3 regions of the Phytobacter sp. V91 genome follow, and region 3 is predicted to be linked to each of the others. Evidence: riboswitches for the same ligand, from Rfam matches in the RefSeq annotation. Region 3 holds a riboswitch; each other region holds the start of a gene.
What was found. Region 3 has a riboswitch for thiamine pyrophosphate ahead of thiM (hydroxyethylthiazole kinase). Riboswitches for the same ligand answer to the same signal wherever they lie in the genome.
Positions count from the first base shown of each region.

Region 1: another riboswitch for thiamine pyrophosphate. It lies ahead of thiC (phosphomethylpyrimidine synthase ThiC); the one in region 3 lies ahead of thiM (hydroxyethylthiazole kinase).
Region 2: another riboswitch for thiamine pyrophosphate. It lies ahead of thiB (thiamine ABC transporter substrate binding subunit); the one in region 3 lies ahead of thiM (hydroxyethylthiazole kinase).

Region 1 is NZ_CBFFRJ010000056.1:20,910-24,158, forward strand. It holds gene thiC (phosphomethylpyrimidine synthase ThiC) at 1-1,891, opposite strand, end outside; TPP riboswitch at 1,975-2,092, opposite strand; gene rsd (sigma D regulator) at 2,145-2,648, opposite strand; gene nudC (NAD(+) diphosphatase) at 2,742-3,249, shown strand, end outside.
Region 2 is NZ_CBFFRJ010000026.1:28,065-31,313, forward strand. It holds gene thiP (thiamine/thiamine pyrophosphate ABC transporter permease ThiP) at 1-670, opposite strand, end outside; gene thiB (thiamine ABC transporter substrate binding subunit) at 646-1,629, opposite strand; TPP riboswitch at 1,664-1,763, opposite strand; gene sgrR (HTH-type transcriptional regulator SgrR) at 1,800-3,249, opposite strand, start outside.
Region 3 is NZ_CBFFRJ010000011.1:26,188-29,436, forward strand. It holds gene thiD (bifunctional hydroxymethylpyrimidine kinase/phosphomethylpyrimidine kinase) at 1-486, opposite strand, end outside; gene thiM (hydroxyethylthiazole kinase) at 483-1,271, opposite strand; TPP riboswitch at 1,307-1,403, opposite strand; gene ACSZO4_RS03740 (hypothetical protein) at 1,875-2,120, shown strand; gene ACSZO4_RS03745 (AraC family transcriptional regulator) at 2,168-2,911, opposite strand; gene ACSZO4_RS03750 (nuclear transport factor 2 family protein) at 3,012-3,249, shown strand, end outside.

The sequences.
Region 1 (3,249 bases), on a different contig from region 3:
CTTCCTCCTGCTTCAGATAGATTTCGCCGCCTTTGGCGCGGAAGTTTTCCGACATATCCGCCATTCCCACTTCAATGGCCTGCGCTGCTGCGTAGTCGCGTACTTCCTGGCTGATTTTCATTGAACAGAACTTCGGCCCGCACATGGAGCAGAAGTGCGCCACTTTGCCGGATTCCTGGGGCAGGGTTTCGTCGTGGTAAGCGCGGGCGGTGAAAGGATCGAGCGCCAGATTGAACTGGTCTTCCCAGCGGAATTCGAAGCGGGCTTTTGACATGGCGTTATCGCGGATTTGTGCGCCAGGGTGGCCTTTTGCCAGGTCGGCCGCATGGGCGGCAATCTTGTAGGTAATCAGCCCCTGTTTGACGTCCTCTTTGTTTGGCAGACCAAGGTGCTCTTTCGGGGTGACGTAACACAACATGGCGCAACCAAACCAGCCGATCATCGCCGCGCCAATACCGGAAGTGAAGTGGTCATAGCCCGGCGCGATATCGGTGGTCAGCGGTCCTAAGGTGTAGAAAGGCGCTTCGTGGCAGTGCTCCAGCTCTTCAGTCATATTACGGTGGATCATCTGCATCGGCACATGACCCGGGCCTTCAATCATCACCTGGACGTCATACTCCCAGGCGATTTTGGTCAGCTCGCCCAGCGTGTGCAGCTCGGCAAATTGCGCTTCATCGTTGGCATCCTGAATCGAGCCCGGACGCAGACCATCGCCAAGAGAGAGGGAAACGTCATAGGCGGCGCAGATCTCGCAGATTTCGCGGAAATGCATGTAGAGGAAGTTTTCCTGGTGGTGGGAGAGACACCATTTAGCCATGATCGAACCACCACGGGAGACGATGCCGGTCAGACGTTTGGCGGTCATCGGCACGTAGCGCAACAGCACACCGGCATGGATGGTGAAATAGTCCACGCCCTGTTCCGCCTGCTCCAGCAAGGTGTCGCGGAAGGCCTCCCAGGTCAGGTTTTCGGCGATGCCATTCACCTTTTCCAGCGCCTGGTAAATCGGTACGGTACCGATTGGCACCGGGCTGTTACGCAGGATCCATTCCCGTGTTTCGTGGATATAACGCCCGGTGGAGAGATCCATCACCGTATCCGCCCCCCAACGCGTCGACCACACCAGCTTCTCGACCTCTTCTTCAATGGAAGACGTCACGGCAGAGTTGCCGATGTTGGCATTTACCTTTACCAGGAAGTTACGTCCGATAATCATCGGTTCTGATTCCGGGTGGTTGATGTTGGCGGGGATGATGGCCCGGCCAGCGGCCACTTCGTCACGCACAAATTCCGCGGTGATATTTTCCGGCAGATTAGCCCCAAAGCCGTGGCCGGGATGCTGTTGGCGTAAAACCGCCCCACGGATGCGTTCGCGCCCCATATTTTCACGGATGGCGATAAACTCCATCTCCGGCGTCACTATGCCCCGGCGCGCATAGTGAAGCTGCGTCACACAGCAGCCCGTTTTTGCCCGTTTTGGCGTCAACAAGCCGGTAAAACGCAGGTCGTCGAGGCCATCATCCGCCAGACGCGCTTTGGTGTAATCCGAGCTACGGACAGCCAGCGCTGCACAATCGTTTCGGGCATCAATCCACGGCTGGCGAAGTTTTGCCAGGCCTTGCTCAACGTTAATTGCAATATCCGGATCGCCATAGGGGCCAGAGGTGTCATACACCGGGATGGCTTCATTCTCTTCGTACTGGGGGGCGTCTTTTGTACCGCCGAGCAGCGTTGGACTGAGCTGGATCTCGCGCATCGGAATGCGGATGTCGGCCTGGGAACCGGTGATGTAGATGCGTTTTGAGTTGGGGAAAGCAGTGCCTTCCAGGGTTTCGATAAAGTGCTGCGCCTGGGCGCGTTGTTCACGACGGGTCAGTTTCGATGTAGACATAGCTCGTTCCAGAAAATAAAGGACGTGGCTTGTCAGACGACGGATGGAGTAATGGCAGCGGTGCACCCGCAAAGGTGACGCTGTATGATTTTACTCTTGTTCCCTTCGCAGGTATTAGCCTGATCAGGTTCCGCGGATCCCGAATTAACGGTCTCAGCCTTTTCCACAGCTGTGGAAAAATAGGCACTCCGACAAGAAAAACCCCCTCAGATGCAGGGGGCTGTATGTAAACTACGCGTTAATGCACAAGAACTCAAGCCGGGTGCGCCATTCCGTTTTCGTCATTGGCGCTGCTCTTGAGATTGTTATCGAATGCCAGCACGATCAATTTATCTTCGAGGGTGAAGCGGGCCGCCAGGGCTTCGCCGATATCAGACAGCACCTGCTGAAACTCATGGCAGTTGTCATCATCAATAGCGTTTTCCAGACTGGAATCGTAGTACTCCATGATTTCCAGGGTGTTAACTTCAAGGAGAGGGTAAATTTGCGTGGCGGCTAAAAGTGGGCTGCTCCCTTCCATTTCGCTGATAATCCGTTCATAAATATTAAAATGTCCGGCGGAAAGGTACTCGACCAGGTTATGGCAAAATTCGTCCAGCGCTTTCTCATTAAGCTGCATGTACGATCCCTTACCGGGTTTTATGCCAACCAGGTTGTAGTAATTAACCAGTAGTTGCTTGCGTGTATTCAGCCAGCTATCGACCAGTTTATTACTGCCTCCAATCCGTTCTGCAAGGGTTTCGAGCTGGTTTAGCATAATTGACTCCGCAATATTAAGATTAAAGAAGCTCACCCGAATGTAATAATAATGTTAATAACATGCCAGCAAAGCTAAGGTAGTGCAAACAAAATGCATCGTATTATCGAATCATCAGATAGTGGCTGGTGGATCGTAAGCCATGAACAAAAATTATGGTTACCTGAGGGAGAATTACCACAGGGTAACGCAGGAAATTTTGATCTTGTGGGGCAAAACGCACTAAAGATTGGTGAATGGGAAGGCGAACCGGTGTGGATGGTCCGTCAGAATCGTCGCCAGGATATGGGGTCGGTTCGTCAGGTGATCGAGCAGGATCCTGGACTGTTCCAGTTAGCCGGTCGTGGCGTGCAACTGGCGGAGTTTTATCGATCGCATAAGTTCTGTGGCTACTGTGGGCACAGCATGCATCCCAGTAAAACGGAATGGGCGATGTTATGCGATCACTGCCGTGAGCGTTATTACCCCCAGATTGCCCCCTGTATTATCGTCGCTATTCGCCGTGAAGATAAAATCCTGCTGGCCCAGCATACTCGCCACCGCAACGGTATCTACACCGTGCTGGCGGGCTTTGTCGAAGTAGGGGAAACCCTGGAGCAGG
Region 2 (3,249 bases), on a different contig from region 3:
TGGCCTGCGGCCCGCCGCCCAGCGACAGTACGGTGGCAAAGCTGGCGAAACAGAGCATAAAAATCAGGGCCGCAATGGGTGGGATCTGTCGCCGCAGCCATGGCCATTCGACGTAACGGAAGAATGACCAGCCGCGCATGCCTAACTGGGCCGCCAGCTGGCGCTGCTCACCGGGGATCTGTTCCAGCGTCTGGAGCAGTAAGCGTGAGGCCATGGGAAGGTTAAAGAAGACGTGCGCCAGCAGAATGCCCTGTAACCCGTAGGGCGAGAAGGTCCACTCCAGACCTATCGCAGACGATGCCGAGGCCAGCCAGCCCTGGCGGCCATAGACACTGAGGATACCGAAAACGGCGACCAGCACCGGGAGGATCAGCGTCATGGCGCATAAGCGCAGTAGAGCGAGGCGCCCGGGGAAACGTCGACGGTACAAGGCGCGGGCGAGAAATATCGCCGGAACGACGGAGAGCAAAGCGGAAAGAAAAGCCTGCCAGAAAGAAAAACGCACCACATACCACAGATAGCTGTCCTGAGTCAGGGCCAGAAGATCGGTGGCAGGCGCATGTTTCTGGAGGGCAAAAAACGCGGCTAAGGCCACCGCCACCATGAGGGTGGCGGCGATCAAACCGGGAGCAAGCCAGCCGGCAATTAACGGCTGACGGCGCGTTGCCATGCACTGATCCAGTCGGCGCGTTGGGAGGAAACCTGCTGTGGGGTGTATTCCAGAGAGGTCTGCGGTTTTACCAGGCTGTTAAAGCCGTCCGGCAGCGTCACGCTGGTTACCGGATACATCCAGTTACCGGTCGGGATCGCATTCTGGAATGCAGGAGAAATCATAAAGTTGAGGAATTTTTCCGCCAGTTCAGGTTGTTTACTTGCTGCGGTGCGGGCTGCGACCTCAACCTGTAAATAGTGACCTTCGCTGAAGTTAGCCGCCGCATACTGCTCTTTTTTCTCTTCGATAATGTGGTACGCCGGAGAGGTGGTGTAGCTCAGCACCAGATCGCCTTCACCTTTGAGGAACAGACCGTAAGCCTCGCTCCACCCTTTGGTGACTGTGACGGTTTTGGCCGCCAGCTTTTTCCAGGCTTCCGGGGATTTGTCGCCATAGACTTTTTGCATCCACAGCAGCAGGCCGAGACCCGGCGTGCTGGTGCGGGGATCTTCATAAATCACCCGCCATTTCTGTTCGCTTTCGACCAGCTCTTTCAGGCTTTTCGGCGGGTTTTGCAGTTTGGTTTTGTCGTAGACAAAGGCGAACCAGCCGTAATCGAAGGGGACGAAGGTGTCGTTTTTCCAGCCGCCCGGAACGCTGAGAGCATCGACGGCCACACCGCTTTTAGCAAACAGGTTGGTCTGTGATGCGGCTTCAAGCAGGTTGTTATCCAGCCCCAGCACCACGTCAGCTTTGCTGTTTTTGCCTTCCATACGCAGACGATTGAGCAGGGATACGCCATCTTCCAGCGCCACGAATTTCAGCTCGCAATTGCAGTCAGCTTCGAAGGCTTTTTTTACCACCGGACCCGGACCCCAGTCGGCAGCAAAGGAGTCGTAGGTATAAACGGTGAGCGTCGGTTTGGCAAAAACAGGGGCTGCGACGAGCAGCATGACGGGCAGAACTTTTTTAAGCACTTTGCACCTCAAAAAATGTAGGTGGCAAAGGATTTTGAGCGAGAGCCTCAAATCCCTTCGCCGGCGTTATCCGGATCAGGTTCGACGGGTATTTTCTCAGCACACGCTTACGCGCAGCACCCCGTTGAGCACCGCAACATTGTAATGATTTTGTACGTTTTCACAAAGCGTTATGGATCCGGCGGGGCAAACCATGCGGATTTAAAGTCAAACCAGCCGAGCGTGTTCATCCGTAGCCCACGCATGCTTCGCTGGCCCTGGATTATCAGCCAGTGATGGATAAGCGGCATCATCGCTTTACTCGCCAGCAGTTGCTGGCACCAGGTCGCAAGATTCATTTCGCCAGCCCGCCAGCGAGCGGCATCGGCCTGCCAGTCGAGCGGTACGCAGTGCTGAATCAGCGGCACTTCATAGAGGTGCGCGAAGAGTGAAAAATCGAGCGGCAGCGTAAAGTTTGCGCTGTTAAGCCAGATATCACTGACCATTTCTCCGGCGTGCCACTGCGCGTACTCGACCTCCTGAATATCAAGGCGTACGCCATGGCTGGCGAGCAGCGCGCTCATAATACTGGCAATGGCCCGGTGTTCGTTATGGTCGCGGTAAAAAGTCAGGGTCAGCGACTCCAGCCCGGCGGGTTTTTCACCGTTGGCAGGGCGTGCATGATGCCAGCGTGGCAGCAGGCCGTAGGCAGGGAACCAGTAGCGTTGATAGTGAACGTCGGCGTGGTACAGCAGATTGCTCGGAGACAGCACCTGACTTATCCAGTCGCGTACAGCCTGGTTGGCGCCGCGCTTTGAGCGGGCATCGAAAAGCAGGTAATAGCAGCCTTCCTCAAGACGACTTTCAACCGCTTTTTCACTGTCGGTGGGGCCGTCAATCGTCAGGCCGCCATTAGGTTCATCGCCTATTTCGGGTAATACCCAGACGTTAACTTCATCAATCAGGGCGCGAAAACCAAAGTAGTCGTCAAAAGCGTGAATTTTAAGCTGGTTGTTATTGTTACGCGTTACTGCGTAGGGACCGGTGCCGACCGGATGGCTGGAGAAATGGGGCATCGTGCTCCATTCCTGCGGCAGGATCATTGCCGGAATATGGCCTACCAGCCAGGGCAGCCAGTTATCCGCTTGATTCAGATGGATATCCAGTGTCCAGGGCGTCGGAGAGAGCACCTGGGTGATATGTGAGTAGAGCGGCAGCTCGCTTACTCGCTGGAGAGAGGCGATAACATCGCTCATTTCCAGCTCGCGACCATGATGAAAATGAATGCCGGGGCGCAAATAAAAACGCCAGTGCAAGGGGGTAATTTGCTTCCAGTGGTGGGCAATATCCGCTTCCAGTTCCCCATTTGCCTCATTTATACGGGTCAGGGCGTTGAAGATTTGCCGGGCCATATGGGTTTCCGAGCGGCGCAGGGCGGTACCGGGCAGTAAATTGCGTAGCGGCCGGTAGTAGAGCACCCGCAGGATATGTCGCCCCTGACGAAAACTGCGGCCAAGGTGGGACACCAGCATCTGGCGGACGGCGCTCTTATCGCCGACCAGTTGCACCAGTTGATCAATACGATCCTGCTCCAGCAGGTCTTCTGCGCGCTGCTGCTGGAGCGCCAGTCCGGTATAGAGG
Region 3 (3,249 bases):
GCCCTGTTCGCGCATCTCGCGCTCATTGCGGGCATGGGGAGCATCCAGCAGTGCGGCGGCTTCCGGCAGGTTTGGGGTTATCAGCGATACCTGCGGCAACAGATGTTCACGCAGCGCCGCCACCGCAGAAGGAGATAACAGCGGGTCACCGCTTTTTGCCAGCATCACGGTATCCAGCACCACATTTTGTACCTGATAACGGCGCAGCCGCTCCGCGACCGCCTCCACGATATCGGTCTGTGCCAGCATGCCGATTTTGGTGGTATCAATACGCACGTCGCTGAAGACGGAATCGAGCTGGGCGGCAACAAAGTCCGGCTCAATCCGATACACCGACTGGACGCCACGGGTGTTTTGCGCCACCAGGGCAGTGATAACCGAGCAGCCATAAGCGCCAAGTGCGGAAAAGGTTTTAAGATCCGCCTGGATCCCCGCCCCGCCGCTGGGGTCCGTGCCGGCAATAGTAAGCGCATTGATACGATTCATACCTGCTCCTCCCCGCCGAGGGTGTACAGGGCATCAAGGAACTCTGGCACAAAGCTGCCCGGTCCCCGGCAACTGGTCATCGCCAGACTTCCCGCCTGGGCCATAAACGCACAGCCGGCGGCGACGTTATAAAGCCTGTCGCCGGGTAGAGCGCAACAGGCCGCCACCACCGCTGAGAGCGCACAGCCTGTCCCCACCACTCTGGTCATTAACGGGTCGCCACCGGTCACCATCAGCGTACGCTGGCCGTCGGTGATGTAATCCACCTCGCCGCTAACCGCCACGATGGCCCCACTTTGCTGCGACAGCGACGCCGCCGCCGGGAGTGCGGCACTGGCGCTATCGGTGGTGTCCACACCTCGTCCACCCGCACTGGTTCCTGCAAGGGCCATAATTTCCGAGGCGTTGCCCCGTATCGCCGCAGGCTGCAGACGAAGCAGATCCCGGCAGAACTGTGTGCGGAAGGTGAGCGCCCCAACGGCGACGGGATCCAAGGTCCAGGGCGTACCGGCGTCATGCGCGCTATGTACTGCCGCCGTCATTGCCAGCGCGCGTTCACGGGTCAGTGTGCCGACGTTAATCAGCAGGGCATCCGCAAAGGTGGAGAATTGCTGCGCTTCCTCAGCGTCAATAACCATTGCCGGCGAGGCTCCGAGCGCCAGCAGCACATTGGCGGTGAAGGTCTGCACCACATCATTGGTCATACAGTGAACAAGCGGGGAACGGCGGCGAAACTGGTGAAGGACTGGCGCGACGTGCGCGCGATGAAGCAGGTCAGGTTGCATAAATTTGCTCCTGCCAGGCTGCGAAGAAGGGATGCCTAGCAGGCATCTGACTTCCCTACGCTGGCATTATCCAGATCAGGTAATACGGGTATTTCTCAGCCTTCACGAAGAAGGGCACCCCGAGTCAAATAAAATCAATAATTTGCGACAGGCATATTGTCATCGCAGTGCAAAATAGTAATGCCGGCAGGCTATCTTGTAAACGGTTAAAACAGTGGGCCAGGGGTTATCAGCAGCCGTTCGAACACTATTTTGTTATCTCATCCGATCAGTGCTTAACAAAACACGCAATTGTCATTAATATGTGCGCAACATTTTCTAACATTGGTTATTTCTCGTCAGCAAAGTCATCGTGAAAAGACACTTTTCTGTTACTTATTGCAAGACAAAGGCAAATGATAATCTTTCTGTAGTGTTTTAAAAATGAGACTTCTATCAAATATCTTGCCTTAGTCTTCCGGGGTGGATATTATTTGTGTCTATTATAGATACAAGATTTTCGACAATTACATGAATGTGAGCCTGGCGTCTGTTTCTCGCGAATTAACCCGACAAGGGCAATTAATCGCAGATCAGAACGGATCCCGGGTACAGGCACTGAATATGACTAACGAATCATTAGCTTTTTGTTTATTAGGATTTACCAAAGAAGAGGCGCTGCCCGCGCTCTATGAATGTGGCTTTTCGCTAAGAGACGCCCCGACAAGCGACGAAAAGGGAGAGAATATTGAAGCCTTTGTCAGAGGTGAAGAAGGCGTGGTGATTTACTACACCCGTCGGGTCATTTCAGAGGTGTATTTCTTTCTGACCGGCGAGTGGTATTCCTTTAATGATGTAACATATCACTGAGTTCAAATACGTTTTCGCGTGCCCGTCCAACAAGCATCATCACATTGTTAACGCTGTAAATCCTGAACGCTTCGCATCTGAAACTGCCCCGGCGTCACGCCAAAACGAGACCGAAAAACCTCAATATAAGCACTGATGTTGCTGTAACCGCTCCGTGCGGCTATTTCACTGACCGGCAACCCTGCCAGCACCCATTGTAATGAGGCGACAACCTTCGCCTGCTGTCGCCACTGGCTAAAACTCAGGCCGGTTTGCTGGCGGAACAATCGACTGAGGGTACGAACACTGACCCCCCAGCGCTGCCCGAGCGCCGTCTGATCCAGCAAACAGTCGGGATGCGCCAGCAGTTCATCAGCAATGTTGCGCGCCCGGCGATCCACGGGCAACGGCATCTGGAGTGGCAGCGGCGGCATAGACGCCATTTCAGCACTCAGCACCCTGAGCAGACTCTGCTGGTATTCGGCTGGGAAAGTGGACTGCGGGCGGGAGCACAGACGTTCGAGCAATGACTGAGTGAAGAGACTGGCGCTGTAAATAGCAGGCCGGGAGGGAAAAAGAGCAGCAGACTCGCTGCCTGGATAAACACTTTTTCCCTGAAGCCTGGCGGGAACATGCGCCCGATGGTGGCAGCCGCCAGGAAACCAGCCCAGCGTGCCGGGCATGACTGTCCACTGAACCTCCGTCATTTCCACCAGCAACACGCCACGCGTGAGCCAGTAAAGCTGGCCCGTCTGATGCTGGTGCCAGGGCGTTTGATGCCCCCGCTCATAGGTAAAGGATTCAATGTGCATCTTACTGGCGGATTATCCGTAAATATTGTCCATCTACGGATAATATACCCTCCGCGCAGTGCCGTAAGCTTGCTTCTCACAAAACACTTTTGATGGAGCTATGATGAAACAGCAGAGCCAGCAGGTTATTAATGCCTTACAGGACATTGTCGCCGACCCCCAACACGATGAAACCCGGATTGCCCGCTACTTCACCCCCGATTATCAGCAGTGCGCTGACGGTAACCTTCTGGATTACCGTGGATTCGTCAAACATATGGCGCTGCTAAAATCACTGACTAAAAGTATAACGGTAACCATACTGGCCATTGCCGAAGAGGCGAATACCGTCTTCACCC